Regions from separate parts of the Enterobacter dykesii genome, predicted to be linked through region 3. Evidence: predicted binding sites of a transcription regulator. Region 3 holds the regulator's gene; each other region holds the start of a gene.
What was found. The regulator CRP, encoded in region 3, controls carbon source genes, mostly activating them, when cyclic AMP is high. The targets are predictions, from matches to a motif close to ATGTGANNNNNNTCACAT.
Positions count from the first base shown of each region.

Region 1: a site for CRP is predicted at 3,188-3,205, ahead of focA (formate transporter FocA). Genes of this name have one in related genera too.
Region 2: a site for CRP is predicted at 5,093-5,110, ahead of F0320_RS17995 (2-hydroxycarboxylate transporter family protein). Genes of this name have one in related genera too.
Region 4: a site for CRP is predicted at 2,823-2,840, ahead of F0320_RS10680 (sugar transporter). Genes of this name have one in related genera too.

Region 1 is NZ_CP126604.1:1,479,002-1,486,345, forward strand. Features, by position in the region: gene pflB (formate C-acetyltransferase) at 1-2,220, opposite strand, end outside; gene focA (formate transporter FocA) at 2,272-3,129, opposite strand; gene ycaO (30S ribosomal protein S12 methylthiotransferase accessory factor YcaO) at 3,536-5,296, opposite strand; gene F0320_RS06970 (DUF421 domain-containing protein) at 5,424-6,116, shown strand; gene serC (3-phosphoserine/phosphohydroxythreonine transaminase) at 6,279-7,344, shown strand, end outside.
Region 2 is NZ_CP126604.1:3,785,981-3,793,324, reverse strand. Features, by position in the region: gene F0320_RS18015 (DUF554 domain-containing protein) at 1-210, opposite strand, end outside; gene F0320_RS18010 (ornithine decarboxylase) at 392-2,527, shown strand; gene F0320_RS18005 (response regulator) at 2,582-3,274, opposite strand; gene F0320_RS18000 (ATP-binding protein) at 3,264-4,889, opposite strand; gene F0320_RS17995 (2-hydroxycarboxylate transporter family protein) at 5,235-6,596, shown strand; gene F0320_RS17990 (fumarylacetoacetate hydrolase family protein) at 6,614-7,344, shown strand, end outside.
Region 3 is NZ_CP126604.1:4,141,426-4,148,769, reverse strand. Features, by position in the region: gene pabA (aminodeoxychorismate synthase component 2) at 1-154, shown strand, start outside; gene argD (bifunctional acetylornithine/succinyldiaminopimelate transaminase) at 242-1,462, shown strand; gene F0320_RS19880 (YccS/YhfK family putative transporter) at 1,459-3,546, opposite strand; gene crp (cAMP-activated global transcriptional regulator CRP) at 3,604-4,236, opposite strand; gene F0320_RS19870 (OsmC family protein) at 4,548-4,952, shown strand; gene F0320_RS19865 (phosphoribulokinase) at 5,019-5,888, opposite strand; gene F0320_RS19860 (YheU family protein) at 5,919-6,137, opposite strand; gene F0320_RS19855 (hydrolase) at 6,134-7,156, opposite strand; gene F0320_RS19850 (ABC transporter ATP-binding protein) at 7,265-7,344, opposite strand, start outside.
Region 4 is NZ_CP126604.1:2,214,769-2,222,112, reverse strand. Features, by position in the region: gene ptrR (putrescine utilization regulator PtrR) at 1-610, shown strand, start outside; gene F0320_RS10695 (GNAT family N-acetyltransferase) at 564-1,046, opposite strand; gene F0320_RS10690 (PhzF family phenazine biosynthesis protein) at 1,131-1,922, opposite strand; gene F0320_RS10685 (PhzF family phenazine biosynthesis protein) at 1,950-2,738, opposite strand; gene F0320_RS10680 (sugar transporter) at 2,916-4,112, shown strand; gene F0320_RS10675 (MarC family NAAT transporter) at 4,155-4,820, opposite strand; gene marR (multiple antibiotic resistance transcriptional regulator MarR) at 5,076-5,510, shown strand; gene marA (MDR efflux pump AcrAB transcriptional activator MarA) at 5,531-5,911, shown strand; gene marB (multiple antibiotic resistance protein MarB) at 5,944-6,162, shown strand; gene eamA (O-acetylserine/cysteine exporter) at 6,194-7,099, opposite strand; gene ydeE (efflux MFS transporter YdeE) at 7,293-7,344, shown strand, end outside.

The sequences.
Region 1 (7,344 bases), 1.9 Mb from region 3:
AAAACGTACTGCGTAGCCAGATACGCGGATGGTCAGCTGAGGATATTTCTCAGGGTGTTCCATCGCGTCGAGCAGCATCTCACGGTTCATTACGTTCACGTTCAGGTGCTGACCACCTTCGATGGACGCTTCGTGGTGGAAGTAACCATCCATCAGACCCGCGAGGTTAGTTTTACGCACTTCGTCGTCTTTACCCAGCGCGTTTGGCACGATAGAGAAGGTGTATGAGATACCATCTTTCGCGTAAGCAAACGGCAGTTTAGCAACGGAGGTCAGAGAGGCAACCGCACCTTTCTGGTCACGACCGTGCATTGGGTTAGCACCTGGGCCGAATGGCGCGCCAGCACGACGACCGTCTGGGGTGTTACCGGTTTTCTTACCATACACAACGTTAGAGGTGATGGTCAGAACAGACTGAGTCGGGATAGCGTTACGGTAAGTAGTCAGTTTCTGAATTTTCTTCATGAAACGTTCTACCAGGTCAACCGCCATGTCATCAACACGAGAGTCGTTGTTACCAAACTGCGGATATTCACCTTCGATTTCGAAGTCTACAGCCAGGCCGTCTTCGTCACGAATTGGTTTAACTTTCGCATATTTGATTGCAGACAGGGAGTCAGCAGCAACGGACAGACCAGCGATACCACACGCCATGGTGCGGATAACGTCACGGTCGTGCAGCGCCATCAGAGAGGCTTCGTAGCTGTACTTGTCGTGCATGTAGTGAATAACGTTCAGCGCGGTCACGTACTGTTTAGCCAGCCAGTCCATGAAGTGATCCATGCGGTCCATCACTTCGTCGAAGTTCAGAACGTCGCCTTTGATCGGCTCAGACTTAGGACCAACCTGCATTTTCAGTTTTTCATCAACGCCGCCGTTGATTGCGTACAGCATGGTTTTCGCCAGGTTTGCACGCGCACCGAAGAACTGCATTTGTTTACCAACAACCATTGGGCTTACGCAGCAAGCGATAGCGTAATCGTCGTTGTTGAAGTCCGGACGCATCAGGTCATCGTTCTCGTACTGCAGAGAAGAGGTATCGATGGACACTTTAGCGGCGAATTTCTTGAAGTTCAGAGGCAGTTTTTCAGACCACAGAACGGTGATGTTCGGCTCCGGAGAAGGACCCATGGTGTACAGGGTGTTCAGGAAGCGGAAGCTGTTTTTGGTTACCAGAGTACGGCCGTCAACGCCCATACCACCGATTGATTCTGTTGCCCAGATTGGGTCACCAGAGAACAGCTCATCGTATTCAGGGGTACGCAGGAAGCGAACCATACGCAGTTTCATGACCAGGTGGTCAATCATTTCCTGAGCGTCTTGCTCGGTAATTTTGCCTGCTTTGATGTCGCGTTCGATGTACGCATCCAGGAAGGTGGATACGCGACCGAAGGACATTGCTGCACCGTTCTGAGACTTAACAGCGGCCAGGTAGCCGAAGTAGGTCCACTGGATAGCTTCCTGAGCGTTGGTAGCAGGACCAGAGATATCGCAGCCATATTTCGCTGCCATCTCTTTGATCTGACCCAGCGCGCGGTGCTGTTCAGCGATTTCTTCACGCAGACGGATAGTCGCTTCCAGGTTTACGCCGTTTTCCAGATCGGACTGCAGGGAAACAAACTGCGCGTACTTGTCTTTCATCAGGAAGTCGATACCGTACAGCGCAACGCGACGGTAGTCGCCGATGATACGGCCACGGCCATACGCATCTGGCAGACCAGTCAGAACGCCAGATTTACGGCAGTTCAGAATGTCTTTGGTGTAAACATCGAATACGCCCTGGTTGTGGGTTTTGCGGTATTCGGTGAAGATTTTTTTCAGCATTGGGTCCAGCTCGCGATTATACGCTTTGCAGGAACCTTCAACCATTTTGATACCACCGAACGGGATAATTGCGCGTTTCAGTGGTGCTTCAGTCTGCAGACCAACGATTTTCTCAAGGGCTTTGTTGATGTAGCCAGCATCGTGAGAAGTGATGGTGGAAGCAACGGAGGTGTCAAAATCAACTGGCGCGTGAGTGCGGTTTTCCAGTTTAACGCCTTCCATTACGCTGTCCCACAGCTTGGTGGTCGCGTCAGTTGCGCCAGCCAGGAAGGATTCGTCACCTTCATACGGGGTATAGTTTTTCTGAATGAAGTCACGTACGTTTACTTCATTCTGCCAGTCACCTTTCGCAAAACCTTCCCAGGCTGTGGCTAACTTTTCATTAAGCTCGGACATGTAACACCTACCTTCTTAAGTGGATTTTTTATTTACTGCCTGAGAAAACCATCAATGATGATCGTCGCCACGCAGGTAAATGACCCAGTATGTCAACCCAACTAACAGACCCCCACCGATAATGTTCCCGATAGTGACAGGGATCAGGTTATCAGTAATGAAATTCATAATAGTCAGGTGAGAGAAACTTTCCGGGGATGAACCAACTGCGGTCCAGAACTCCGGGCTTGCAAAGTCGCGGATGACAATGCCCATTGGGATCATGAACATATTCGCGATACTGTGCTCAAAGCCGCTGGCAACAAACATCGCAACCGGCAGAACCATAATTAAGGCTTTGTCCATCAGGCTACGACCCGAGTAGCTCATCCATACAGCCAGGCAGACCATCAGGTTAGCGAGGATGCCGAGAGCAACGGCTTCGATAAATGTGTGGTGCATTTTGTGGTCGGCGGTTTGCAGGACGTTAAGGCCCCAGCCACCGTTGGCGGTCATGTACTCGCCAGAAAGCCACATCAACAAAACAAAGAGCAGACAGCCAACCAGGTTACCCACGTAGACGTTAAGCCAGTTACGCGCCAGCTGACCCCAGGTAATTCTTCCGCTGGCCTTTGCCACGACAATCAGCACCGTTGAGGTGAAGAGGTCGGCGCCGCAGATGACGCAAAGAATCAGACCCAGTGAGAAGCAAATGCCGCCAATCAGTTTGGCCATGCCGAAAGGCATTCCGGCAGTACCGGTGGTGGCGGTGATGTAGAAGACGAAAGCGATAGAGATGAACACACCAGCCGTGATCGCCAGATAGAACGTCTTCATCGGGTGTTTCGTTGCTTTATAGACACCCGCTTCTTCGGCAACTTTGGCCATCGCAGCAGGGAGTAAAAGATCAAAAGGGTTGTCAGCTTTCACACTAACTCTCTCTTTATTAAGTCGGCGACGAGATACTAACAAAGCATTATAGAAGAGAAATTGATATAGATCATATCTCGCCTGGCTTATAGGCCCGCAGTGTGTATGGTTTTACAGCAAATGCGGAGTAAGTATTTGATTATCCGTATAAAAATAAATTTTAAAAGTTATGAAAAGAGTTGAATTTTTTCGTTCAGCCACCTCTGACACAGTTAATTAATATGGAGTATTTACCATAAAAAGTAACAGTAAAGCCCAGGTAAATATTATTATATTTACCCATGTTTAACTTTATTATTACAATCAACAGTCATTGCCGAAGAAAATAAAAAACGGGGCAATGAAATTGCCCCGTAATATAGCCCAGACGATTGAATACGCCTACTGCTGGTAATGTTATCTGCGCTTATTTTGACCAGTAAGCGGCTTTAGCTTTCTGCAGCTTTTCGTAGGCCTTCAGCAGCGACTGATGCGCCGGGAAGGCTTTCAGATCGCTATCAACAGCCTGCAGGCCATAGAACGGCTCTTCGCCGCTCAGGGCTGCGCTGGCTGCTTCTACGGCCTCAGCTCCGTACATCCGCACGAAAGCATTCAGGTATTGCAGCGGCTCGCGATCGTCTTCCTGTGCCAGCAGCAGCAGGGTTTGCAGGCAGCGGTAATAATTGGTGCGCTCGGCAGAGAAGACCGACTGGTTGAATTCCATGGTCCACTCGGTCCAGGCCAGAGCCTGATCCAAATCGCCACCCGCCAGGGCCAGCATCGCTTTCAGCTCACCGATACGCAGGGTATACCAGCCGTTGTCTTTACCGGTCGCCAGGCCCAGCAGTTCGCGTACTCGGGTAAAGTCGTCGTGGCCTTCTTCGTCCAGCTGGGCGATCAGGTTCAGATAATCTTCTTTCTCCCACTCGCTGCCCGGCAGAGCCAGCAGCGTTTCGCGCAGGTGCGCGCCCATGCTGTTATTCGCCAGCCACAGATCTTCAGCCGGGTAGATGTCGGACATGCCCGGAACGATAATGCGGCACGCGTAGACGCCAAGGTGTTCGTAGTCGGCAATGTAGACTTCCTGATCTTCGGCGTTGAAGATAGCCATCAGCGTGGCGAACTCTTCTTCCGTGGTACCGGCAAAGCTCCAGTCCACGAACGGATAGTCGGCGTCCTGCTTGAACATATCCCAGGAAATTAAACCGCTGGAGTCGATGAAGTGGGTTTCAAGGTTGGTATGCTCGGCCACTTCTTCATCGTCAAACGTTGGCGGAGTGAAGACGTCGAGATCTTTCAGGCTACGGCCCTGCAGCAGCTCGGTAACGGTACGCTCCAGCGCCACGCCGAAGTCAGGGTGTGCGCCGAAGGAGGCGAAGCAGGTGCCGTTGGCCGGGTTAAACAGCACCACGCAGATAACCGGATACTTGCCGCCCAGCGAGCCGTCGTAGGCAAAGATTGGGAAACCTTCTGCTTCCAGCTTAGCGATGGACTCCACAACGCCCGGGTAGCGCGCCAGCACGTCTGCCGGAATTTCAGGCAGGCTGATGGATTCGGCGATGATGCGGTTTTTAATGTGGCGTTCAAAGACCTCGGACAGACCCTGCACGCGCGCTTCATTGCGGGTGTTACCGGCGGACATACCGTTGGATACATACAGGTTGCCGACGATGTTCATCGGAATATACACGGTCTGCTCGTCAGACTGACGGGTGAACGGCAGGGCGCAGATCCCACGGTCTTCATTGCCAGACTGCAGATCGATCAGCATGCTGGCCGTCAGTTCGTTTTCCGGATCGTAGAAAGCACGCAGGCGCGCGTCGAGAATACCTTCCGGCAGCTCGTCATCTTCGGTCAGCGGGAACCATTTTTCATTCGGATAGTGAACGAACGGGCCGTTAGCAATAGTTTCGCCCAGCCAGAAGTCAGCGAAGAAATAGTTGGTGGACAGACGCTCAAAATACTCACCCAGCGCAGAGGCCAGTGCCGCTTTTTTTGTCGCGCCTTTACCGTTGGTAAAGCACAGGGCACAGTCTTTATCGCGAATATGCACTGACCAGACATGAGGCACCGGATTGAGCCAGGAGGCTTCTTCGATGTTAAAACCCAGGTCGGTCAGTTTCTGCTGGAAGCGAGCGATGGAATCTTCCAGAGCGGCGTCTTTGCCGGGGATAAACGTTTGAGTCATGGCGTTCACTTTTATCGTACGTAAAGCGCGCAATGATACGGGTTTTGCGTGACGGGTGCTATCTTCGGCGAAAATAAAAGGCTGGGCTATGCTTAGTGGCAGTAACTGACTGTTAAGGCATAAAAAAATGAAAGCATTTGATCTCCAGCGGATGGCGTTTGATAAAGTTCCTCCTGAATTTCTGGGCGAAGTGGCGCTGCGCAGCCTGTATACCTTCGTCCTCGTCTTCCTGTTTCTTAAAATCACCGGCCGCCGCGGCGTGCGGCAGATGTCGCTCTTTGAGGTGTTGATCATCCTGACGCTGGGGTCTGCCGCGGGGGACGTCGCCTTTTATGACGACGTGCCGATGGTGCCGGTGTTTATCGTTTTTGTCTCACTGGCGCTACTTTACCGTCTTGTCATGTGGCTGATGTCGAAAAGCGAAAAGCTGGAAGATCTGCTTGAAGGCAAGCCGGTCGTTATCGTCGAGGACGGACAGCTGGCCTGGGAAAATGTACAAAGCGCCAATATGACCGAGTTTGAGTTCTTTATGGAGCTACGCCTGAACAGCGTTGAACAGCTCGGGCAGGTGCGTCTGGCGATCATGGAAACCAACGGGCAGATCAGCGTTTATTACTATTCAGACGACGAGGTAAAACCGGGACTGTGTATCCTGCCGGATATGCTGATCGAGCGTTTCAGAACGGTACCTGAATCAGGCGAGTATGCTTGCGTAAGATGTAGCCATGTCGTCGCGATGCAGCCGGGGGATCGCCAATTATGCCCCCGCTGTGCAAATCCGGAATGGACGAAGGTTAGCCGGGCCAAACGTATCACCTGACAGCCATTTTGTCGGTTTTGACTTAGCGAGGCGGCAGATTGTTTTGTGTGACGCGGGGCACATTTCACGGGTCATAAGTTTTAGACATTGCGGCGCGTGTCACTGAATGATAAAACCGATATCCACAGTTATAACTTATGGCTTTTAGCGTGGTGAGGGGAAATGGCTCAAGTCTTTAATTTCAGTTCAGGTCCGGCAATGTTACCGGCAGACGTGCTTAAACAGGCTCAACAGGAACTTTGTGACTGGAACGGTCTCGGTACGTCGGTGATGGAAATCAGCCACCGTGGTAAAGAGTTTATTCAGGTGGCGGAAGAGGCAGAAAAGGATTTTCGCGATCTGCTGAATATTCCCTCGAATTACAAAGTATTGTTCTGTCACGGCGGTGGACGCGGCCAGTTTGCAGGCGTTCCGCTGAATATTCTCGGTGATAAAACGACGGCTGACTACGTTGATGCGGGTTACTGGGCGTCAAGCGCCGTTAAGGAAGCACATAAATACTGCACGCCGAATGTTATCGACGCCAAAGTGACCGTTGACGGTCTGCGCGCCGTGAAGCCAATGAGCGAGTGGCAGCTTTCCGATAATGCAGCGTATCTGCACTACTGCCCGAACGAAACCATTGACGGGATTGCCATCGACGAGACGCCAAACTTCGGTAGCGATGTCGTGGTTGCCGCCGACTTCTCCTCCACCATTCTGTCTGCGCCAATTGATGTCAGCCGCTACGGCGTTATCTATGCGGGCGCGCAGAAAAATATCGGCCCGGCCGGTTTGACTATCGTCGTCGTGCGTGAAGACCTGCTGGGTAAAGCGCATAAATCCTGCCCGTCGATTCTTGATTACACCGTGCTGAACGATAACGATTCGATGTTCAACACCCCACCAACGTTTGCCTGGTATCTCTCCGGCCTGGTCTTCAAATGGCTGAAGCAAAACGGCGGCGTGGCGCAGATGGACAAGGTGAATCAGCAGAAAGCTGAACTGCTGTACGGCGTAATCGACAAGAGCGATTTCTACCGCAACGATGTGGCGAAAGCGAACCGTTCCCGCATGAACGTGCCGTTCCAGCTGGCGGACAGCAGCCTGGATAAAGTGTTCCTGGAAGAGTCCTTCGCGGCAGGCCTGCATGCGCTCAAAGGTCACCGTGTCGTTGGCGGCATGCGTGCCTCCATCTATAACGCGATGCCGCTGGAAGGCGTTAAAGCCCTGACGGATTTCATGATCG
Region 2 (7,344 bases), 360 kb from region 3:
GCCAATCAGCGCGCCGAGCAGGGTGGCCAGCACCATCACTGGCAGGTTGGCGCATTTGATCACGAGAAGAATACCGATCCCTAACGATGCCAGGCCGAATATTGAGGGCATGGAGATGCGAATACGCTCCGGCAACCGCTGGCTCAGCACGGCGCCGAGTACGCCGCCCATCAATACGGCGCCTGCGTTAATAAATGGCCCGATAACCAAAGTTAACTCCTGTTATTTAATCATTGATATTGCATTATTATGGCACGGCAGGGCTGCGCGAGCCTTAGCTTTGGTTGGTTTCGTGCATACTGATTCCTTCTTGCACCTCAAAATAAAAGGTGACATTATTGCGCGAATTTTCTCCTCCCTGTCTCACCGCCCGGTGAGGGTAACTGCGCCTATGAAAACCATGAAAATTGCCGTCAGCCGCGAGCTGCTCTCCACTGTGTCTACGCACCGCGAAAAGGTGACGCTGGACAGCACTGATTTTACCGATGTGGCGGCCGTCGTCATCACGACAGCTGAAAGTCGCAGCGGCATTCTTGCACTGCTGAAACGCACGGGCTTTCATTTACCGGTGTTTATTTTCTCGCAGGAGCCAACGGACGTACCCGACGGCGCCACCGCGGTCATCTCGGGTAAAGCTCAGGAGTTTCTGGAACTGGAGAGCGCTGCCAGCCGTTACGAAGAGAATCTGCTGCCGCCTTTTTTCGACACCCTGAGCCAGTATGTGGAGATGGGCAACAGCACTTTCGCCTGTCCGGGCCACCAGCACGGGGCATTTTTCAAAAAACACCCGGCAGGGCGACAGTTCTATGATTTCTTCGGTGAGAACGTGTTTCGCGCCGATATGTGCAACGCCGACGTGAAGCTGGGCGATCTGCTGATCCACGAAGGGTCCGCCAAGCACGCGCAAAAGTTCGCGGCAAAAGTATTCAATGCGGACAAAACCTACTTCGTGCTGAACGGCACGTCAGCGGCCAACAAGGTGGTGACCAACGCGCTGCTGACCCGCGGCGACCTGGTGCTGTTCGACCGCAATAACCATAAGTCTAACCACCACGGGGCGCTGATCCAGGCGGGCGCCACGCCGGTTTATCTTGAGGCCGCGCGTAACCCATTTGGCTTTATTGGCGGAATTGACGACCACTGCTTTGACGATGCCTATCTGCGGGATCTTATCCGCGAGGCGGCGCCGGAAAAGGCCGACGAGGCGCGTCCGTTCCGCCTGGCGATCATTCAGCTTGGCACCTACGACGGGACGATCTACAACGCCCGCCAGGTGATCGACAAGATCGGCCACCTCTGCGATTACATTCTCTTTGACTCCGCCTGGGTGGGCTACGAGCAGTTTATTCCAATGATGGCGGAAACGTCCCCGCTGTTGCTGGAGCTGAACGAGAACGATCCGGGGATTTTCGTGACCCAGTCGGTGCACAAACAGCAGGCCGGGTTCTCGCAAACGTCGCAGATCCATAAAAAGGATAACCACATTCGCGGTCAGGCGCGCTTCTGCCCGCACAAGCGGCTGAACAACGCGTTTATGCTGCATGCCTCCACCAGCCCGTTTTATCCGCTGTTCGCAGCGCTGGATGTGAATGCCAAGATCCACGAAGGTGAAAGCGGACGCAGGCTGTGGGCGGAATGCGTCGAGCTGGGGATCGAAGCGCGCAAGGCGATCGTTGCGAATTGCCATATGATCAAACCGTTTATCCCGCCGGTGGTGGCGGGGCGGCCGTGGCAGGATCATCCGACGCACGCCATTGCCAGCGAGCTGCGCTTCTTCAGCTTTGAGCCGGGGGCCAAATGGCACGGCTTTGAGGGCTATGCCCGCGAGCAGTACTTTGTCGACCCGTGCAAGCTCCTGCTGACCACGCCGGGCATTGATGCCGAAACCGGGGAGTACACCGATTTCGGGATCCCGGCGACGATTCTGGCGCACTACCTGCGCGAAAACGGCATCGTACCGGAGAAATGCGACCTCAATTCGATCCTGTTCCTGCTGACGCCTGCCGAAAGCAGCGAGAAGCTGGCGCAGCTGGTGGCGATGCTGGGCCAGTTCGAACAGCATATTGAAGACGACACGCCGCTGGCGGACGTGCTGCCGACGATCTTCCAGAAATACCCGGTGCGCTACCGGGATTACACTCTCCGCCAGCTGTGCCAGGAGATGCACGATCTCTACGTCAGCTTTGACGTGAAGGATCTGCAGAAGGCGATGTTCCGCAAGGAGAGCCTGCCGGAGGTGGTGATGAACCCGCAGGATGCAAACCGGGCCTATATTCGCGGTGACGTGGAGCTGGTTCGCATACGGGATGCCGCAGGGCGCATTGCTGCCGAAGGGGCGCTGCCCTATCCGCCGGGCGTGCTGTGCGTGGTGCCGGGTGAGGTCTGGGGCGGGGCGGTACAGCGTTACTTCCTCGCGCTGGAGGAGGGCGTCAACCTGCTGCCGGGCTTCTCGCCGGAGCTGCAGGGAGTTTACAGCGAGAAGGATGCCGACGGGATTAAGCGGCTGTATGGGTATGTTTTAAGATAGTGCGGGCTGTTGCCCTCACCCTAACCCTCTCCCACAAGGAGAGGGAACGTTTCATCAAACCGCGCTACGCTTGTACATCCTCCTCGGATGCCCAATCTTGCCGTACAGCATCTCCACCGTCAGAAAACCCGCCTCCACGCAGTGTTCCAGATAGCGCCGGGTGGTGGTTTTGCTTAATCCCGTCTCGCTCACCACCTCATCCACGGTAAAGCAGTGCGTTGCCTTGTCGTTGAACAGCGTCTGCACTCGCGCCAGCGTATTTTCCTCAATGCCTTTGCTGCCGTTGTCCAGGCGGTAGTTTTTCGCCTGGAGCTGATACAGCGAATCCACGTTCTGCTGGTCGACAATCTTCCAGACCCTCTGCTGTTCGGCAAACTGCACAAACCGCTCCAGCGACTGGCTGAGCCGCTTCCAGGAGACGGGTTTGAGGATGTAGTCGAACGCGCCGTTGCGAATCGCCTGGCTGCAGGTGTCCATATCGCTGGCGGCAGTAATAAAAATCACCGAGCAGTTGGCGCGGGCCAGCATCGGGTTATTGATAAGCGAGATCCCTTTGCCGTCCGGCAGGTAGTTGTCCAGCAGCATCAGCTGCGGCTGTTTGTTTGCAAGCTCTGCCTGGGCCGCAGCCAGGGACGAGGCAATGCCCACCAGCCTCAGACGTGGATGTTTGCCTATCAGCTCCGCGTGCAGTTGCGCCAGCTCGTTCTCATCTTCAACAATCAGTACGTCGATAAGTTCATGTTGCATAGTCGGTGTCTTCCAGTTGCCGGGCGGTTCCCGTGGCCGGGATAAACAAGGAGAAAATGGCGCCGCGCGGGGTATTATCGGCAACTTCTATCGCGCCGCCAGCCTGTGTGATGTAGCTTTCGATCAGATACAGACCAATCCCATGATCGCCGCGTGTTTTGGTGGTGATGCCGCGTTCAAAGATCCGCTCACGGATCTCGGGCTTGATGCCAACGCCCTGGTCGGCGACTTCAATAATCAGCTCCTGATCGCTAAGTTTAATCAGCACTTCTACCGGCGCATGGGGAAGCGGCGACCGCTGTGTCGCTTCGATGGCGTTATCCAGCAGGTTGCCAATAATTGAAATCAGCTCCTGCTCCCCAAGGGGCTGGAACGGTCTGTCCAGCCGACAGGCCGGGTCGAAATACAGTTCGACGCCTTTCTCCCGCGCGCGGGCAGCTTTCCCCAGCAGCAGGCCGCACAGGGTCGGGGAGCTGAAGCGCGAAGAGATAAAGTCCAGCAGCTCCTGGGCGTGTTCAGACTGCGCCTGAATGTAGCCAATGGCTTCCTCATAGCGGCCCATGTGCAGCAGGCCGGAGAGGGTGGTCATCCTGTTTAACTGCTCGTGGCGCATGATGCGCAGGTTATCGACATAGCGTTTTACCTGGCTGAGCTGGGCGCTCAGCGAGTCGATCTCGTTGCGATCGCGGAAGGTGATCACCCAGCCCTGTAGCGAACCCTCAAGCATGATGTGCACCCGGCTGGCAATCACCGTGAGATCGTTAAAACGGCAAATCTCGTCATGGGTATCTTTCGCCAGCATCGTCTGCATGTCGAAGAACGGGACCGGATCGATTACCTGGCTTATCAGTTGTCCGCGCAGTTCACGGGCGGGCTGGCTCAGGCCCAGCAGCTTGCGCGCCGCCTGGTTGATCACTTCAATCCGCCGCCGATCGTCAATGGCAATCACCCCTTCATAAATAGACTCCATCATCGCCTTCTGCTGGCGCACCAGCAGGCCGATCTCGCGCGGCTCAAGGGAGAAGATCTGCTTCTTGATGCTGCGGGTAAAGAACCAGGAGAAGATAAAGAGAGCGATAAGCAGCAGCACGGCGGCAATCAGGATATTGACCACTTTACTGACGGTAATGGTGTCCAGGTAGCTGGTGAGATAGCCGACCGAAACAATGCCGACCACCTGTCCGGCAGCGTTGAAGATGGGGGCTTTACTGCGCAGCGAAATGCCCAACCCGCCTTTGCGGATTGTGGTAATGCTTTTACCCTGCAATACGGCTTCATTGTCTCCGCCAACCAGGGTTGTGCCCACTCTGTCGGCAAAGACGGAGTGAAAAAGATGCTGGCCCTTATTATCGCCAATCACAATAAAGCTGGCGTCACTGTGCGCAGAAATTTTCTGCATAAAATCATGAATGGCGTTGATATTCTTTTGTTCAACTTCATGACGCAATGTCGGAATAAGCGCAATCTCTTCAGCCTGTATTTTGGCTCGCGTACTCATTTCCTGATAAAGCTGTTTCCCGACGTCGGCATAATAATATCCGCCCAGCAGCGCGAAAAGCACTGAGAAAAAGGCAACCAGCGAAATAAACAGCTTAATCTGGAAGGAGAGTTTCATAACTATCACGCGAGGTAGCAGCAAAGATCGCCAATATATCATCTTTTTTTGCGCTGACGCCCGCTTTGCCGAAAACTTGTGATCCCTTGCACAGCGGGCGCTGTAAAAGAGTTATCCTGAAGGCTAACGTGCTTCGGGCTGCACGAACAAATGTTATTTGTTTGTTCAATTCGGAAAAGAAACCATAAAAACCACGGCAATAAATAAGGTATAAATCACATTAAATAAAAGAAACCATTAAAACCATAGCTGCCATTAAAACTTCGCTTTTAATATGCCATTCCTCACATAAAGTAAGCCTTTGTGACTCTAAGCTGAACGCACAAAATAACCAAGGGGCTTATTATGAGCACAACTGACGATTCTTTCTCTGTTACCCACGACCCGATTGAAATTCAGCGACCTTCGCTCAAAGAGCGCTGGTGGCATATTATGGATACCTGGAAAATTGGGATTATTCCTCTGCCGCTGTTCGTTCTGGCGGGCGCGCTGATTGCGATTGATTGTCTGGGCGGAAAACTGCCGAGCGATATCGTGGTGATGGTGGCAACGCTGGCCTTCTTCGGCTTTGCCTGCGGCGAGTTTGGCAAACGCCTGCCGATTGTCGGCAAGCTCGGCGCGGCGGCGATTTGCGCCACCTTTATCCCTTCCGCGCTGGTCTATTATGGCCTGCTGCCGGACGTGGTGGTCGAGTCCACCACCAAGTTCTACAAATCCACCAACATTCTCTACCTCTACATCTGCTGCATTATCGTCGGCAGCATCATGAGCATGAACCGCACGGTGCTGATTCAGGGCTTCCTGCGCATCTTCTTCCCGATGCTGTGCGGCGAAATCGTCGGCATGCTGGTAGGGATGGGCGTCGGCCTGGCGCTGGGTCTTGAGCCGTTCCAGATTTTCTTCTTTATCATTCTGCCAATTATGGCGGGCGGCGTCGGGGAAGGGGCGATCCCGCTTTCCATCGGCTATGCCACCCTGCTGCACATGGACCAGGGCGTAGCGCTCGGCCGCGTGCTGCCGATGGTGATGCTCGGCGGTCTGACGGCAATCATCATCTCCGGCTGCCTGAACCAGCTCGGTAAACGCTTCCCGCACCTGACCGGTGAAGGCCAGCTGATGCCTAACCGCGTGAATGCCGATGCGACGGTCTCTCAGCCTGCGTTTTCCGGCAAAGCGGACGTCACCACTATCGCCTCCGGCGCGCTGCTGGCGGTGCTGCTCTACATGCTGGGCATGCTCGGCCACAAGCTGATTGGCCTGCCTGCACCAGTTGGCATGCTGTTTATGGCGGTCCTGGTTAAGCTCTGCAACGGCGCCTCTCCGCGCCTGCTGGAAGGCTCTCAGGTGGTGTACAAATTCTTCCAGACCTCAGTGACCTACCCAATCCTCTTCGCCGTCGGCGTGGCCATCACCCCGTGGCATGAACTGGTGGCGGCGTTCACCGTCAGCAACCTGCTGGTGATTGTCAGCACCGTTTCCGCACTGGTGGCAACTGGCTTCTTCGTCGGCAAAAAGATTGGTATGCACCCGATTGATGTCGCCATCGTCTCCTGCTGCCAGAGCGGCCAGGGCGGTACCGGCGACGTGGCGATCCTGACCGCAGGCAACCGCATGAGCCTGATGCCGTTCGCCCAGATTGCTACCCGTATCGGCGGAGCGATTAACGTCTCTGTCTCACTGCTGATTCTGGGCAACTTCCTCGTTTAAGTTTTCAGGAAAGAACAATGAAACTCGCAAGCTTTTTATACCAGGGAAAACGCAGCTACGGCATCGTCCAGGCCGACGGCGTGATTGATTTAGGCCGCCGTCTCGGCGACCGCTACAGCGACCTTAAGGCGCTGCTGCAGGGCAACGGGCTGGCGCAGGCCACCCGCTACCTGAACGATGCCGTGGACGTGCCGATGAGCGCCATCACCTTCTTACCGGTGATCGAGCAGCCGGAAAAGATCCTCTGCGTGGGCATGAACTATGCCGACAAGCGCAAGGAGTTTGACCAGCATAACCCGGCGCCGACGCTGTTTGTCCGTTTTCCGGATTCACAAACCGGCCACAACGAGCCGGTGCTGAAGCCGCGCCACTCCAGCGAATTCGACTATGAAGGCGAGCTGGCGGTGATCATCGGCAAAGGCGGGGAGAACATCAGCCGCGATGACGCCCTGCGCCACGTGGCGGGCTACAGCTGCTACATGGACGGCTCCGCCCGCGACTGGCAGCACACCTGGTTTACCGCCGGTAAAAACTGGCGCAAAACCGGCGCGTTTGGGCCGTGGATGGCGACGGCTGATGAGATCCCGGATCCGCACCAGCTTGCGATCCGCACCTGGCTGAACGGCCGCATGGTGCAGGAAGACAACACCAGCAGCATGATCCACAAGGTTGCGGAGCTGATCGAGTACATCAGCACCTTCACCCGCCTCAGCCCGGGTGATGTGATCATCACCGGCTCCCCTGGCGG
Region 3 (7,344 bases):
GCCCGACTGCTTTGAGGTGACCGCCAGGAGCGATACGCAGGAGATCATGGGCATTCGCCACCGCGAATGGGATCTCGAAGGCGTGCAGTTCCATCCGGAAAGCATCCTCAGCGAGCAGGGGCACGCGCTGCTGGCAAATTTCCTTAATCGCTGAATATCTGTTGCCTTGCTGTGATTTTTTATGCATATTTTGTGATTATATTTTCACAATAACTGTGACATAAAAATGGATGGTCATGACATGGCAACTGAACAACCAGCAATTACCCGCGCGACATTTGATGAAGTGATCCTGCCGATTTATGCACCGGCTGAGTTTATCCCGGTTAAGGGGAAAGGCAGCCGCGTCTGGGATCAGCAGGGTAAAGAGTATGTGGATTTCGCGGGCGGTATTGCGGTCACGGCGCTGGGTCATTGCCATCCCGCGCTGGTTGAGGCGCTGAAAACCCAGGGCGAAACCCTGTGGCATACCAGCAACGTGTTCACCAACGAACCGGCGCTGCGCCTGGGCCGCAAGATCATCGATGCGACCTTTGCCGAGCGTGTGCTGTTTATGAACTCCGGCACCGAAGCCAACGAAACTGCGTTTAAGCTGGCGCGCTACTACGCGACAACGCGCCACAGCCCGTACAAAACCAAAATCATCGCCTTCCACAATGCCTTCCACGGACGCTCCTTCTTTACCGTCTCCGTTGGCGGCCAGCCGAAGTATTCCGACGGGTTTGGCCCGAAACCGGCCGACATCGTCCACGTGCCGTTTAACGATCTGCACGCGGTGAAAGCGGTGATGGACGACCACACCTGCGCGGTGGTGGTCGAGCCGATTCAGGGGGAAGGCGGCGTGACCGCGGCAACCCTGGAATTCCTGAAAGGGCTGCGCGCGCTGTGCGACGAACATCAGGCGCTGCTGGTCTTTGATGAAGTGCAGTGCGGGATGGGGCGTACCGGCGATCTGTTCGCGTATATGCACTACGGCGTAACGCCGGATATTCTGACCAGCGCCAAAGCGCTTGGCGGTGGTTTCCCGGTGAGCGCGGTCCTGACGACGCAGGAGATCGCCTCCGCGTTCCACGTCGGTTCTCACGGTTCCACCTACGGCGGTAACCCGCTGGCGAGCGCCGTGGCGGGTGCCGCATTCGACATCATCAACACGCCAGAGGTGTTGAACAGCGTTAGCGCGAAGCGCGAGCTGTTCGTAAAACACCTGCAGAAGATTGATGAGCAGTACGACGTGTTCAGCGAGATCCGTGGGATGGGGCTGCTGATTGGCGCCGAGCTGAAGCCGCAGTACAAAGGCCGCGCGCGTGATTTCCTGCACGCCGCCGCGCACGAAGGTGTGATGGTGCTCAACGCCGGACCGGACGTGATGCGCTTTGCGCCGTCGCTGGTGGTAGAAGACAAAGACATCGAAGACGGGTTAACCCGCTTTGCCGCCGCGGTCGCGAAGATCGTTAAAGGCTAATACTCGGTTCGCTTTAACCTGCGGGTTAGCCAAATCCCGTGATGCGGACGCTGACGCCATGCCACCGACGAAATGGTGTGCATGGTGTTCAGATGCCCCAGAATGCGCTGCAAATGCTGCTCCAGGGTGCTCATTGGCCCGTGGGTCAACGTCTCCGGCGCTTCCAGAATGTTTGAGTCACCCGACTCGCCCGGCGCGTCATACTCCAGACGCTGCTGACACCTCTGCAACGCAATTTCACACGACTGCAAATAGCGCTGCGCCAGATCCGGCGTCAGCATCGTGTGCTCGCGCGCCAGCGTGGTCATGGCGTTAATGTGCTCGACGATAAACTGGCTGTGCGTCACCCAGAGCTTCATGTCTGCCAGATAGTGCGAGTTAAAGCCTGGCTCCTGCATCGCCTGGTTGAGCGAGTTAAACAGGGCGTTGTGCGCCTGGTTGACCTTCATCCGCTGATAGGCCAGCGGGGAGGGCTGCGGGTCGTCGCTCAGGATCAGGCGAATAGCCTGCTGGTCGGCTTCCAGCGCGTCGTGGGCGTTTTGCCTCAGCAGCCCGCTCTGCCACTGCGGCCACAGCCAGACCATTCCGCCAAAGGCAATCAGGCACCCGATCAGGGTATCAATCAGCCTGGCGACAATAAACTGTTCGCCGTTCAGCGTAAGCAACTGCAGGGTGTATACCGCCGTCACCGTAAAGCCCACCATCGCCCAGCCGTAGTTTTTGCGGATAATCAGGTAGCTCACCAGCGTAATCGCCAGCATCCCTGCCAGGGTATAGCCTTCCGGCACGTGGAAGTGCAGCGTCACGCCCGCGATGATCAGCCCGGCCATCGTTCCGCCGGCCCGATGCAGAATACGCACCCGCGTGGCGCCGTAGCCGTTCTGGGTGACAAACAGCACGGTCATTAAGATCCAGTACGGTTTCGGCAGGTGCAGCGCCATGCCCATCAGGCTGGCGGTACTGAGCATCACGCTGATCCTTGCGGCGTTGCGCAGGGCGGACGATTTAAGAGAAAGATAGCTTTTGAGCGCGGGCAATAGCGGCAGCCGTTTCTGCTTATCCGCCATCAGGTCGCGGGGATAAAGCGGGCGCTGCGTGCGCAACACGCGGGCAATGCGGCTGAAGTGCCAGGCGGCAAACTGGCCGACTGGGTTATCGGGATGCTGGCGGGCGATTTTCTCCAGCGCGCCCAGCTGCTTGTCCATGTTAAAGCGCGTCGGGTAGCGGTGGTAGAGAATATCGTCGGCCAGCACGCGCAGACGTGCGGACACAGTTTGTGCGTTCCAGCGGATCACCGCTTCGGCGTGGCTGCGCTCGACCAGCTTTTGCACCTCCTGCGGGTGGTGAAGGCTTACGGAGATGTGCTCCTGTAGATCCAGCCCGACCTGGAAGGTGCGCAGCAGCCGCTTGTACTCGTGGTTCTTGTTGGCGGCGAGCATATGCAGCTGCTGATAGCACTGGCTTATGAGATCCACTACCTTCTGCTGGCGCGTCAGCAGCGGCGGTAAGGATTTTTCCGGATCGGTATGCTGGGTGAGCAGGGTGTATTTGGCTTCGCAGTAATCCGCAAGCTGCACATAGAGCAGGCTCAGGGATTCACGCAGCGGCTGCTCCCGCCACAGCCAGAACCAAAACCAGTTAAACAGCCCGTACCATAATGTCCCCAGGGCGTAGATCAGCAGCGGCTCCCACACCGGCATGTTCCCGGCGAGGCTCAGCGTGAAAATGGCCGCAATCAGCGAAGCGGGAAGCAGGCGGGCATGCAGCGAACTGATTTCCGCCGTGACGCCAAGGGTCATCGCCAGCACGGTCAGGATCAGCGGCAGCGGGATATCCCGGGCAAGCAGAAGCTGCACGGCGAGGCTACACCCGGCAAACAGGCAGCCGCCGATAATCAGGCGTTTGAAAAAGCGCTTATGCGGCGTGTCAAGACCGGCAATATTGCAGCAGGCGGGCACGAGGGAGAACAGCAGACCTTGCTGAAGATGTCCGAGGATCAGGCCTATGGCCACAGGAAGACACAACACCAGCGTTTGTCGCAGTGCGTAGTTAACTTCCGGGTGATAGATCAGCCTGCGCCACATGGGGAGTAGAGACAAAAACGGCGTGACACCTTGCGATGGCACGCCGTTTAAGCGGAATTAACGCGTTCCGTAGACCACGATGGTTTTACCGTGGGCGGAGATCAGGTTTTGATCTTCCAGCATTTTCAGGATACGGCCCACTGTTTCACGGGAGCAACCGACGATCTGACCAATTTCCTGACGGGTAATTTTTATTTGCATGCCGTCCGGGTGGGTCATGGCGTCTGGCTGTTTCGCCAGGTTCAGCAGGGTTTGCGCGATACGGCCGGTAACGTCCAGGAAGGCGAGGTTACCCACTTTCTCTGACGTCACCTGCAGACGGCGCGCCATCTGGGAAGAAAGACGCATCAGGATGTCAGGGTTAACCTGAATCAGCTGACGGAACTTCTTGTAAGAAATTTCAGCCACTTCACATGCTGTCTTTGCACGAACCCAGGCGCTACGTTCCTGGCCCTCTTCAAACAGGCCCAGTTCACCGATGAAATCGCCCTGGTTCAGATAAGAAAGGATCATCTCTTTCCCTTCTTCATCTTTGATCAGCACTGCCACCGAGCCTTTAACGATGTAATACAACGTTTCCGCTTTTTCACCCTGGTGAATCAGCGTGCTCTTCGATGGGTACTTATGAATGTGGCAATGAGACAAGAACCATTCGAGAGTCGGGTCTGTTTGCGGTTTGCCAAGCACCATGCGCTGTTATCCTCTGTTATAAGCTGTCACCAGAGTCATCAGATGCATCCGGACTCTGGGGTTGCAATCGAATTCTTACCCATACCCTGGGAAGTCGGCTACCGTAACGTTTCGCAGCCAGTAAAGTTTGATGTCCTCTGCATACATGTGTAACGTCAATGTATTACTGTAGCATCCTGAGTGTTTTAGCATAGCTTTCGCCGCGTGTCTCCTGGTGTCTCGCTTCAGCATGATGCAGGTCGCCTTCCATTGCGAGAAATGTAACGCACGCGTAATCTGTCACCAAAAATGCAACGTTGGAGTTAATGAATATGCAAGCGCGCGTGAAATGGGTTGAAGGTTTAACGTTCCTGGGCGAGTCCGCGTCAGGACACCAGATTTTGATGGACGGTAACTCCGGCGATAAAGCGCCAAGCCCAATGGAAATGGTGCTGATGGCGGCAGGCGGATGCAGCGCGATTGACGTAGTGTCGATTCTGCAAAAAGGTCGTCATGACGTGACGGATTGTGAGGTTAAACTCACGTCAGAACGTCGCGAAGAGGCGCCACGCCTGTTCACCCATATTAACCTGCACTTTGTGGTCACCGGTAAAGAGCTGAAAGACGCGGCGGTCTCGCGTGCGGTGGACCTGTCTGCGGAGAAGTACTGCTCTGTGGCGTTAATGCTGGAGAAAGCGGTAAAAATCACGCATTCGTATGAAGTGATCGAGGCGTGATTGATGGGGCATCGTGCGTGTTGATGCCCTCACCCTAACCCTCTCCTACAGGGAGAGGGAACATGCTCACGCGATCTGTTTCCCTTCCATCAGTCGCTCCACCAGCGGCGTCATGATGAGCTCCATCGCCAGCCCCATTTTTCCGCCCGGCACGACTAACGTATTCATGTGCGAAATAAACGAGCCCTGCAGCATTGCCAGCAGCCACGGGTAATCAATGCCTGCGAGATTGCGGAAATGGATCACCACAAAGCTCTCATCCAGCGACGGGATGCTTTTAGCGGCAAACGGGTTTGAGGTGTCCACCGTCGGCACGCGCTGGAAGTTGATATGGGTGCGGGAAAACTGCGGCGTCAGGAAGTTAATGTAATCCTCCATGGAGCGCACCACGGAGTCCATCACTGCCTCTCGCGAATGGCCGCGCTCGCTCATGTCGCGGGTCAGCTTCTGGATCCACTCCAGGTTAACGATAGGGACCACGCCGACCAGCAGATCCACATGGCGCGCCACGTCGTGTTGAGGGGTGACCACGCCGCCGTGCAATCCCTCGTAAAACAGGACGTCGGTGGGTTCCGGCAGCGACTGCCACGGGGTAAAGGTTCCCGGTACCTGATTCCAGGGTACGGCTTCATCATAGGTGTGCAGATACTTGCGGGACTGCCCTTTGCCGCTCTTACCGTACTCTATAAAGGTTTGTTCCAGCAGGCCGAAGTCATTGGCTTCCGGGCCGAAGTAGCTGATGTGTTTACCCGAATCGCGCGCCTTACGAATGGCCATGTCCATCTCCGGACGCGTGTAGCGGTGAAAGCTGTCGCCTTCGACCTCCGCCGCGCGGAGATTCAGCTGGGCGAAAATCTTGCGAAATGCGAGGCTGGTGGTGGTGGTTCCCGCACCACTCGACCCCGTAACGGCAATAACCGGATGTCTGGCAGACATAGCAACTCCCTGACTGAAAAGGGTGGAAGATCAGCCGTGAAACGCGTTGCGGGGCATGATATTGACCGTCTCATGCAGTTCTGACCACACCAGCACCACGTCGCCGCTTTTCAGCTGGCGCTTAACATCGTTGACCTTTTGCTCAAGCGAGCGTTCCTGTTCACCATAATCGGTGCCTTCGCGTAATACAAAGCTTTCAATCAGATTATCGAGCGTAATGGGCGCCAGATCCTGCCAGGGAATAATCATTTTGCACCGTCCAGATAAGGGGTTAGCCAGTCAGGAATACGCGTCTCAAGCCACATTTTCGGGCGGCGCAGCGTGCCGCCGATAAACCCGACGTGGCCGCCATGCTCGGTCAACTGATAGTGAACGTTGTCGGGCAGGAATTCCTGAGCGGGGATCGAGTGATGATCCATAAACGGGTCATCTTTGGCATGAATAATCAGCGTTGGCTGCGTAATCTTGCTGAGCAGCGGCATGGCGCTGCACTGACGATAATAGTCAATCGCATCGGCGAAGCCGTGGATTTTCGCGGTGATCAGGTCGTCGAACTCGCGGATACGACGCACCTTTTTCAACTGGCGCAGGCTGACCGGCAGGGTATCCGGGTAGGCCTTCAGCTTACGCGCCGCGTTGGCCTTCAGAAGGTTGAGCAGGTAGCGCTGGTAGACGCGGGAAAAGCCTTTATCCATGTGGTAGCTGCACTGCTCAAGCATAAACGGCGCGGAGACAATGACGGCGGCATCCAGCGGGACGCTTTCACCCTCTTTAGCCAGCAGGCAGGCCAGCATATTTCCGCCCAGCGAGTAGCCTACGGCGGCCGTTGGCACGGTGCCATAATTTTCCCGCAGCCAGTGTAAAAACCACGTCCCGTCTTCGGTTTCACCCGAGTGATAAATGCGTTTCTGGCGATTCGGTTCACCGCTGCAGCCGCGAAAATGCATCACCACGCCGAGCCAGCCGCGCGCTTTTGCCGCCTCAATTAGCCCATGGGCATACGGGCTGTGCAGGCTGCCTTCCAGACCGTGGAAAACCACCAGACGCGGCTTATGGCGAGCCTGTTCAGGCGCTTCGCTCCAGGCGAGATCCAGAAAATCACCGTCTGGCAGGTCAAGCCGTTGCCAGTGCGGGGTGAACTGAACCTTGCGGCGGATCAGTCGCGGCAGCATGGTCTGCAAATGGGGATTGGCCACGCCGCGCATAGGCACGAACTCAGTGCTGCCTTCGGCCGCAATGTCGAAGTCTGATGGAATGATTTGGGTCATAAGCGCGATGCTGATTCTTGTCGGAAATTTACGATACTTTCCGAATTGTACCCCGTTTAAGCTGGATTTCCGAACCCGGTACGGATTCTGTTCTTCAAACTAAACAGGTCAGTCAGCCTGCAGCATCGCTTCCAGCTGTTCCTGCGCGTCCAGCCACGCCATCTCGCACTCTTCGAGCCTGGATTTGG
Region 4 (7,344 bases), 1.9 Mb from region 3:
ATTTGCCCTCGGCGCGCTGGAAAGCACCGCCGCGGTGCGCATTCCCGAAACGCTGGCGCAGTTTAACCAGCGCTATCCGCGCATTCAGTTTGCCCTTTCTACCGGGCCTTCCGGGACGATGATTGATGGCGTACTGGAGGGAACCTTAAGCGCCGCCTTTGTCGACGGGCCGCTGTCGCACCCGGAGCTGGAGGGCATGCCGGTCTACCGGGAAGAGATGATGCTGGTCACGCCTGCCGGGCACGCGGAGGTCGCCCGCGCTACGCAGGTTAGCGGTAGCGACGTTTACGCATTTCGCGCGAACTGCTCGTACCGTCGACATCTGGAAAGCTGGTTTCATGCGGACAGAGCGACCCCCGGCCGCATTCATGAGATGGAGTCCTACCACGGCATGCTCGCCTGCGTCATTGCGGGCGCGGGCATCGCGCTGATGCCGCGCTCGATGCTGGAGAGTATGCCGGGACATCATCAGGTTGAAGCCTGGCCGCTGGCGGAAAACTGGCGCTGGCTTACAACCTGGCTGGTGTGGCGGCGCGGGGCGATGACCCGCCAGCTGGAAGCGTTTATAGCGCTGCTAAACGAACGTCTTCAACCAGCGCCTTCTCCATAAACAGGCTGAGCGGATCGTCAGCGTACGGGGCAAACGCCGGCCGCAAATCATATCCGCACTGCTCGTACAGGCGAACCGCGGCGCGCTGTTTGATGCCCGTCTCCAGCCTTACCGTGTGGCAATGACGGCTCAGGGCCTCATCTTCCAGGGCGGCCAGCAGCGTTTCACCCAGATGCTGCCCGCGATGGGCCGGATCGATATAGACCCGCTTCATCTCCCCCGTTCCGTCGCCGTTGAGCACGATGGCCCCGCAGCCTACGGCGTGCAGCTGCTGGTCACGAATGACCATCAGGATCAGCGAGGCTTCCGGCAGCGCGGACAGGTCGAGAAGATGATTGCTTTCGGCGGGATAGAGTTCGCTCTGGTAGCGGTCAAGCGCCGCGATCAGCGTGAGAATGTCCGGATGACGTGCAGATTCAGAGGTAATGGAATACATGGCAGGCTCCTTGCTGTTTTTATATCAACATAGCTCAGGCCTGCCGGGGTGGTTCATAGTATTAACTTATAGCGCGTCACTCACCTAGCGCAGGAAGATTCGCCCTTTCAGGTACAGCGTAGCCTGGCCGCCAATCAGCACTCGGTCGCCCTTCAGCTCGCAGCGCAAATCCCCGCCACGGTATGACACCTGGCGGGCAATGAGTGACGTTTTGCCCAGCTTTTCGCTCCAGTAAGGGATCAGCATGCTGTGGGCGGATCCGGTGACCGGATCTTCCGGCACCCCTTCGCCCGGGCAGAAGAAGCGGCTGACGAAGTCATATTCTTCTCCCGGCGCCGTCACGCAGACCATTTTATCCAGCGGAAGCATGGCCCCAATATCCGGCGTTAACGCTTCAACCTGCTGCTGACTCTCCAGCACCACCATGTAATCGCGTCCGACGCGCACCTCTTTTGCCTCCGTGATGCCCAGCGCGCTAAACAGCAGCGCAGGTGGGTTCTCGACAACCTCCGTTGACCACGCCGGGAAGTTCAGCGTCAGCCAGTCGCCGCTGCGCTTGACGGTCAGCTCGCCCACGAAGCGGGTGGTGAAGGTGATTTCGGTATGCGGATAATCAAGGTATTCGAAAATGACGTGCGATGCGGCAAGCGTGGCGTGACCGCACAGGTTAATTTCATCCAGCGTGGTGAACCAGCGCAGCTCAAACCCGCCGTCGGTGCGCACGAAAAAGGCGGTCTCAGACTGGTTATGCTGCTGCGCCATTTTGAGCAGCGTTTCGTCCGGCAGCCACTCTTCCAGAGGACATACCGCTGCGGCGTTGCCGCCAAAGGTTTTATCGCTGAAGGCATCCACCAGATAAAAATCAATTTCCTGCATTGTCTCTTCCTCTCTTGTTATGGGTTTTTAGCGCAGAAAAACTGTGCCTTTCAGATAAAGCGCGGCCTGCCCGCTCATCAGCACGCGCGAACCTTTCAGCTCACAGCGTACATCGCCGCCGCGCGCGGAAACCTGACGGGCAAACATTGTGTTTTTGCCCAGCTTTTCGCTCCAGTACGGGATCAGCATGGTATGTGCGGAGCCGGTGACCGGGTCTTCCGGGACGGAAACGCCCGGTGAGAAAAAGCGGCTGACAAAATCATATTCCCCCTCTCCGCGCGCCGTAACGCTCACCTTATGCTCGCCTGGCGTCATCGCCGAGAAGCGCGGCTCAAGCGCTTCAACCTGCTGGCGATTGTCCAGAACGATCAGCCAGGCGCGCCCTTTACGGGCTTCAACGTAGCGGCTGATACCCAGCGCCGAGAGCATCTCCGGCGGGGGGGTCTCTTCATGGGTTGGACATGCCGGGAAGTCCAGCGTCATCCACTCCCCCTCCCGGCTGACCGTCAGGCGGCCAGAGGCGGTATCAAAGTGGATCCGCGAATCCGGGTAATCCAGCTCGGTAAACAGCACGTGCGCGGCCGCCAGCGTAGCGTGGCCGCAGAGATTGACTTCGGTAAGCGTGGTAAACCAGCGTAGCTCAATGCCCCCTTTACTGCAGACGAAAAAAGCCGTTTCCGACTGATTATGCTGCTGCGCCATTTTCAGTAAGGTCTCATCGGGTAACCATTCCTTAAGCGGGCAAACGGCGGCCGGATTTCCGCCAAACGAGGTATCGCTGAACGCATCTACCAGATAAAAATCAATCTCCTGCATTGTCTTACCGCCTGTTTTTATTGTGTTGTTCTTTTATATTCAATGAAAACGGCGTTCCCGGCTACCGCTTTCATAAGGTAAATATTGAGATCTGCGTCACATAATGGTTGAGTTTTCGCCGTTCAACGTTTTAAGATCGTCTCCTCTTCTTTTCAGCAACGAATCTCCGACATCCCTATGACAACGAACACAGTTTCCCGCAGGGTTGCGTGGCTACGCGTGGTCACGCTGGCCATTGCCGCGTTTATTTTTAACACCACAGAATTTGTTCCGGTTGGGCTGTTGTCTGACATCGCTGAAAGTTTCCAGATGGAAACGGCTCAGGTGGGCATTATGTTGACCATCTACGCCTGGGTAGTGGCGCTGATGTCCCTGCCGTTTATGCTTTTGACCAGCCAGATGGAGCGGCGCAGGCTGCTGATCGGTCTGTTTGTGCTGTTCATCGCCAGCCATGTCCTGTCGTTTATGGCGTGGAATTTTACGGTGCTGGTTATTAGCCGCATCGGCATTGCCTTTGCCCATGCGGTGTTCTGGTCGATCACCGCATCGCTGGCTATTCGACTCGCACCGGCGGGGAAACGCGCACAGGCGCTGAGCCTGATTGCTACCGGTACCGCGCTGGCGATGGTGCTGGGTCTGCCGATTGGCCGCATCGTGGGGCAATACTTCGGCTGGCGCACGACCTTCTTCGCCATCGGCATGGGCGCGCTGGTTACGCTGGTGTGCCTGATTAAGCTGCTGCCCGCGCTGCCGAGCGAACATTCCGGCTCGCTGAAAAGCCTGCCGCTGCTGATGCGTCGCCCGGCGCTGCTGAGTATCTACCTGCTGACTGCGATCGTGGTGACGGCCCATTACACGGCCTATAGCTACATCGAACCGTTTGTGCAGGTGGTAGCGGGCTTTAGCGCCAACTTTGCCACCGTCTTACTGTTGATCCTCGGCGGAGCGGGCATTATTGGCAGCGTGCTGTTCGGTAAGCTGGGTAACCGGCACGCCTCGACGCTGGTGAGCAGCGCTATCGGTCTGCTGCTGGCCTGCCTGCTGCTGCTGATGCCTGCCGCAGGCAGCGAAAGCCATCTGGCGATCCTCAGCCTGTTCTGGGGCGTGGCGATTATGATTATTGGTCTGGGTATGCAGGTGAAAGTTTTGGCCCTGGCACCGGATGCAACGGACGTCGCCATGTCGCTGTTCTCAGGGATTTTCAATCTGGGGATTGGCGCGGGCGCGCTGGTGGGAAATCAGGTAATACTGCACGTATCGATGTCGGCGATTGGCTATCTCGGCGCCATTCCGGCGCTGGTGGCGCTGGTCTGGTCGGTGCTCATCTTCCGTAAATGGCCGGTGGCGCTGGAGGAACAGGGTCAGCACGGGTGAGGGTTATTTGTGACGGGTGGCGCAACGCCACCCGGTAATGACTTAATGGTAGGTCTTAATAATTTCCAGCACGCCGTTAATAATAAACTGCACGCCCATACAGACCAGTAAGAAGCCCATCAGACGGGAAATCGCCTCGATACCGCCCTTGCCTACCCAGCGCATGATGGCGCCGGAGCTGCGCAGCGACGCCCACACGATAACCCCGATAATCGCAAAAATGAGCGGCGGCGCAACCGTCAGCACCCAGTCCGGGAAGGTCGCGCTGTCCCGCACCGTTGAGGCGGAGCTGATGATCATCGCGATGGTACCCGGCCCCGCCGTGCTCGGCATGGCAATCGGCACAAAGGCGATATTCGCACTCGGTTCGGTTTCCAGCTCTTCGGACTTGTGCGTGGCCTCCGGCGACTCATGCGCTTTTTGCGCCGGGAACAGCATGCGGAAACCAATAAAGGCCACAATCAGCCCCCCGGCGATACGCAGGCCGGGAATGGAGATCCCGAAGGTGTTCATCACCACCTGTCCGGCGTAGTAAGCCACCATCATGATGGCAAACACATACACGGAGGCCATCATCGACTGATGGTTGCGCTCGGCGCTGTTCATATTCCCTGCCAGCCCGAGGAACAGCGCCACCGTCGTTAACGGGTTTGCCAACGGCAGCAAGACCACCAGCCCAAGGCTGATTGCTTTTATTAAATCCAACATAGTGCGTTGTCGTCCTTATCCATATTTAACCCAGCAATTATAGGGTGAAAGTGTGACATTCAGCCATGGTCACAATGTAAGGATTATTTCCCTCCCGGAATGATAACTGACAGTTATCTATATGATTTGAAAGACCTCAAAAAAAGTTCATGAAACGTTTTAGCAATTCGTGGCATCGGCTGACTCATTCAGTTGACTTATACTTGCCTGAGCAATAATATCTGCCGTGACTAACTACTTGCCAGGGCAACCATTGTGAAAAGCACCAGTGATATCTTTAACGACGTTGTTCCGCTGGGTCGTCTTATTCATATGGTCAATCAGAAAAAAGATCGCCTGCTCAACGACTACCTGTCACCGCTGGATATCACCGCAACACAGTTCAAAGTGCTGTGTTCCATTCGCTGCGAAGTGTGTATCACGCCGGTTGAGCTGAAAAAGGTGCTCTCTGTCGATCTGGGTGCGTTAACCCGCATGCTCGATCGTCTCGTCTGCAAAGGATGGATAGAACGAAGCCCTAACCCGAATGACAAACGCGGCGTACTGGTGAAGCTGACCAGCGATGGCGCTGACATGTGCGAGCAATGTCATCAATTAGTAGGACAAACACTGCATCAGGAACTAACAAAAAACTTAACGGCAGATGAAGTGGCAACCCTTGAGCTTTTGCTGAAGAAAATCCTGCCGTAAACAGAAAAAGAGGTATGACGATGTCCAGACGCAATACTGACGCTATCACCATTCATAGCATTTTGGACTGGATCGAAGATAACCTGGAATCGCCGCTCTCCCTTGAAAAAGTGTCAGAGCGTTCAGGTTACTCCAAATGGCACCTGCAACGGATGTTCAAAAAAGAGACCGGTCATTCATTAGGTCAATACATTCGCAGCCGCAAGCTGACGGAAATTGCCCAGAAACTGAAAGAAAGCAATGAGCCGATCCTTTATCTGGCGGAGCGTTACGGATTTGAATCGCAACAAACCCTGACGCGTACCTTCAAGAACTATTTTGACGTGCCGCCTCATAAGTACCGAATCACCAGCGTGCCGGGCGAATCCCGATACCTGTATCCGTTAAAACACTGTAGTTAATCATCGCCTGTAAAGACGTAACCGAGGAAATCATGAAAGTTACCGCCTCCGCCGCCCTCGCCTTGCTGGTGCTCTTCTCCAGCCAGACCTTCGCGGAGCAAACCCCTCGTGCAACGCAGCAAAATAATCCTGATACGATGATTTTGCCGTCAGCACATGACCAGTCGCCTTATGATTTCAACCATATGGGTGCTGGTAGCGACAAATCCGACGAATTAGGCGTGCCTTATTATAATCAGCACGGCCTCTGATTCGTTTTTGCCCCGCAGACGCGGGGCTTTTTTATGCCTTTTCGCTTACCCGCGTCGCCCGACGAACCCGCAGACCAAACACGTTAATGTACAGCCCGGCCATGATCAGCACGGCGCCAAACAGCTGCAGCGCGCTCAGCGTTTCATCCAGCAAGAGTGCCGCACTGGCAAGCCCCACCACCGGCACGAGCAGGGATAACGGCGCCACGCGCCAGGTTTCATAACGCCCCAGCAGCGATCCCCAAATCCCGTAGCCCACAATGGTAGCGACAAAGGCCAGATAGACAAGAGAAAGGATCGTGGTCAGGTCGATCTCAACCAGGCTGTTCAGCATCACATCTGGACCATCAAGAATAAACGACGCCACCATAAATGGGATTATCGGGATCAGCGCGCTCCAGACCACCAGAGACATCACCTGCGGGCGCGCCTCGTGCTGCATAATCAGCTTGTTGAAGATATTCCCGCAGGCCCAGCTCAGTCCCGCCGCCAGCGTCAGCATAAAGCCGAGCAGTGCCACATGCTGACCATTCAGGCTGGCTTCAATGAGCACCAGAACGCCAAACACCGCCAGCGTAATGCCCGCCAGCTGTTTGCCCTGTAATCGTTCGCCAAACACGAAGGCGCCGAGAATAATGGTAAAGAACGCCTGCGCCTGCAGCACCAGCGAGGCAAGACCGGCCGGCATCCCGAACTTGATGGCGCAAAAGAGAAAGGCGAACTGGCCAAAGCTGATGGTCAGGCCATAGCCCAGCAGCAGCTTTAGCGGGATCTTCGGACGGGCGACGAAAAAGAGCGCCGGGAAGGCGACCAGCAAAAAACGCAAACCGGCCAGCATCAGCGGCGGCATGTTGTGCAACCCCAGCTTGATGACCACAAAATTGAGTCCCCATACTACGACCACCAGCAACGCCAGCAGCCCGTCTTTACGCGTCATACCCTGCCCCTGAATTATTAATTATTTGTTAACACTTCAAGGTAACAGAAAAAAGCGCGCGGCGAGAAGATCATTAATTCTGGCAGTCAGGCGAAGCACTTACGGATAAATTGGGCGCTATACAAGCCCCTTATGTCGTGATACTCCTTTTAGGACACAACATAAAAAGCATAAGCAATTGTCGGGCAGGAATATGAAACCATCTCTCAGGCGCTCAACCGCAGCGCTGCTGGCGTCGTCATTGT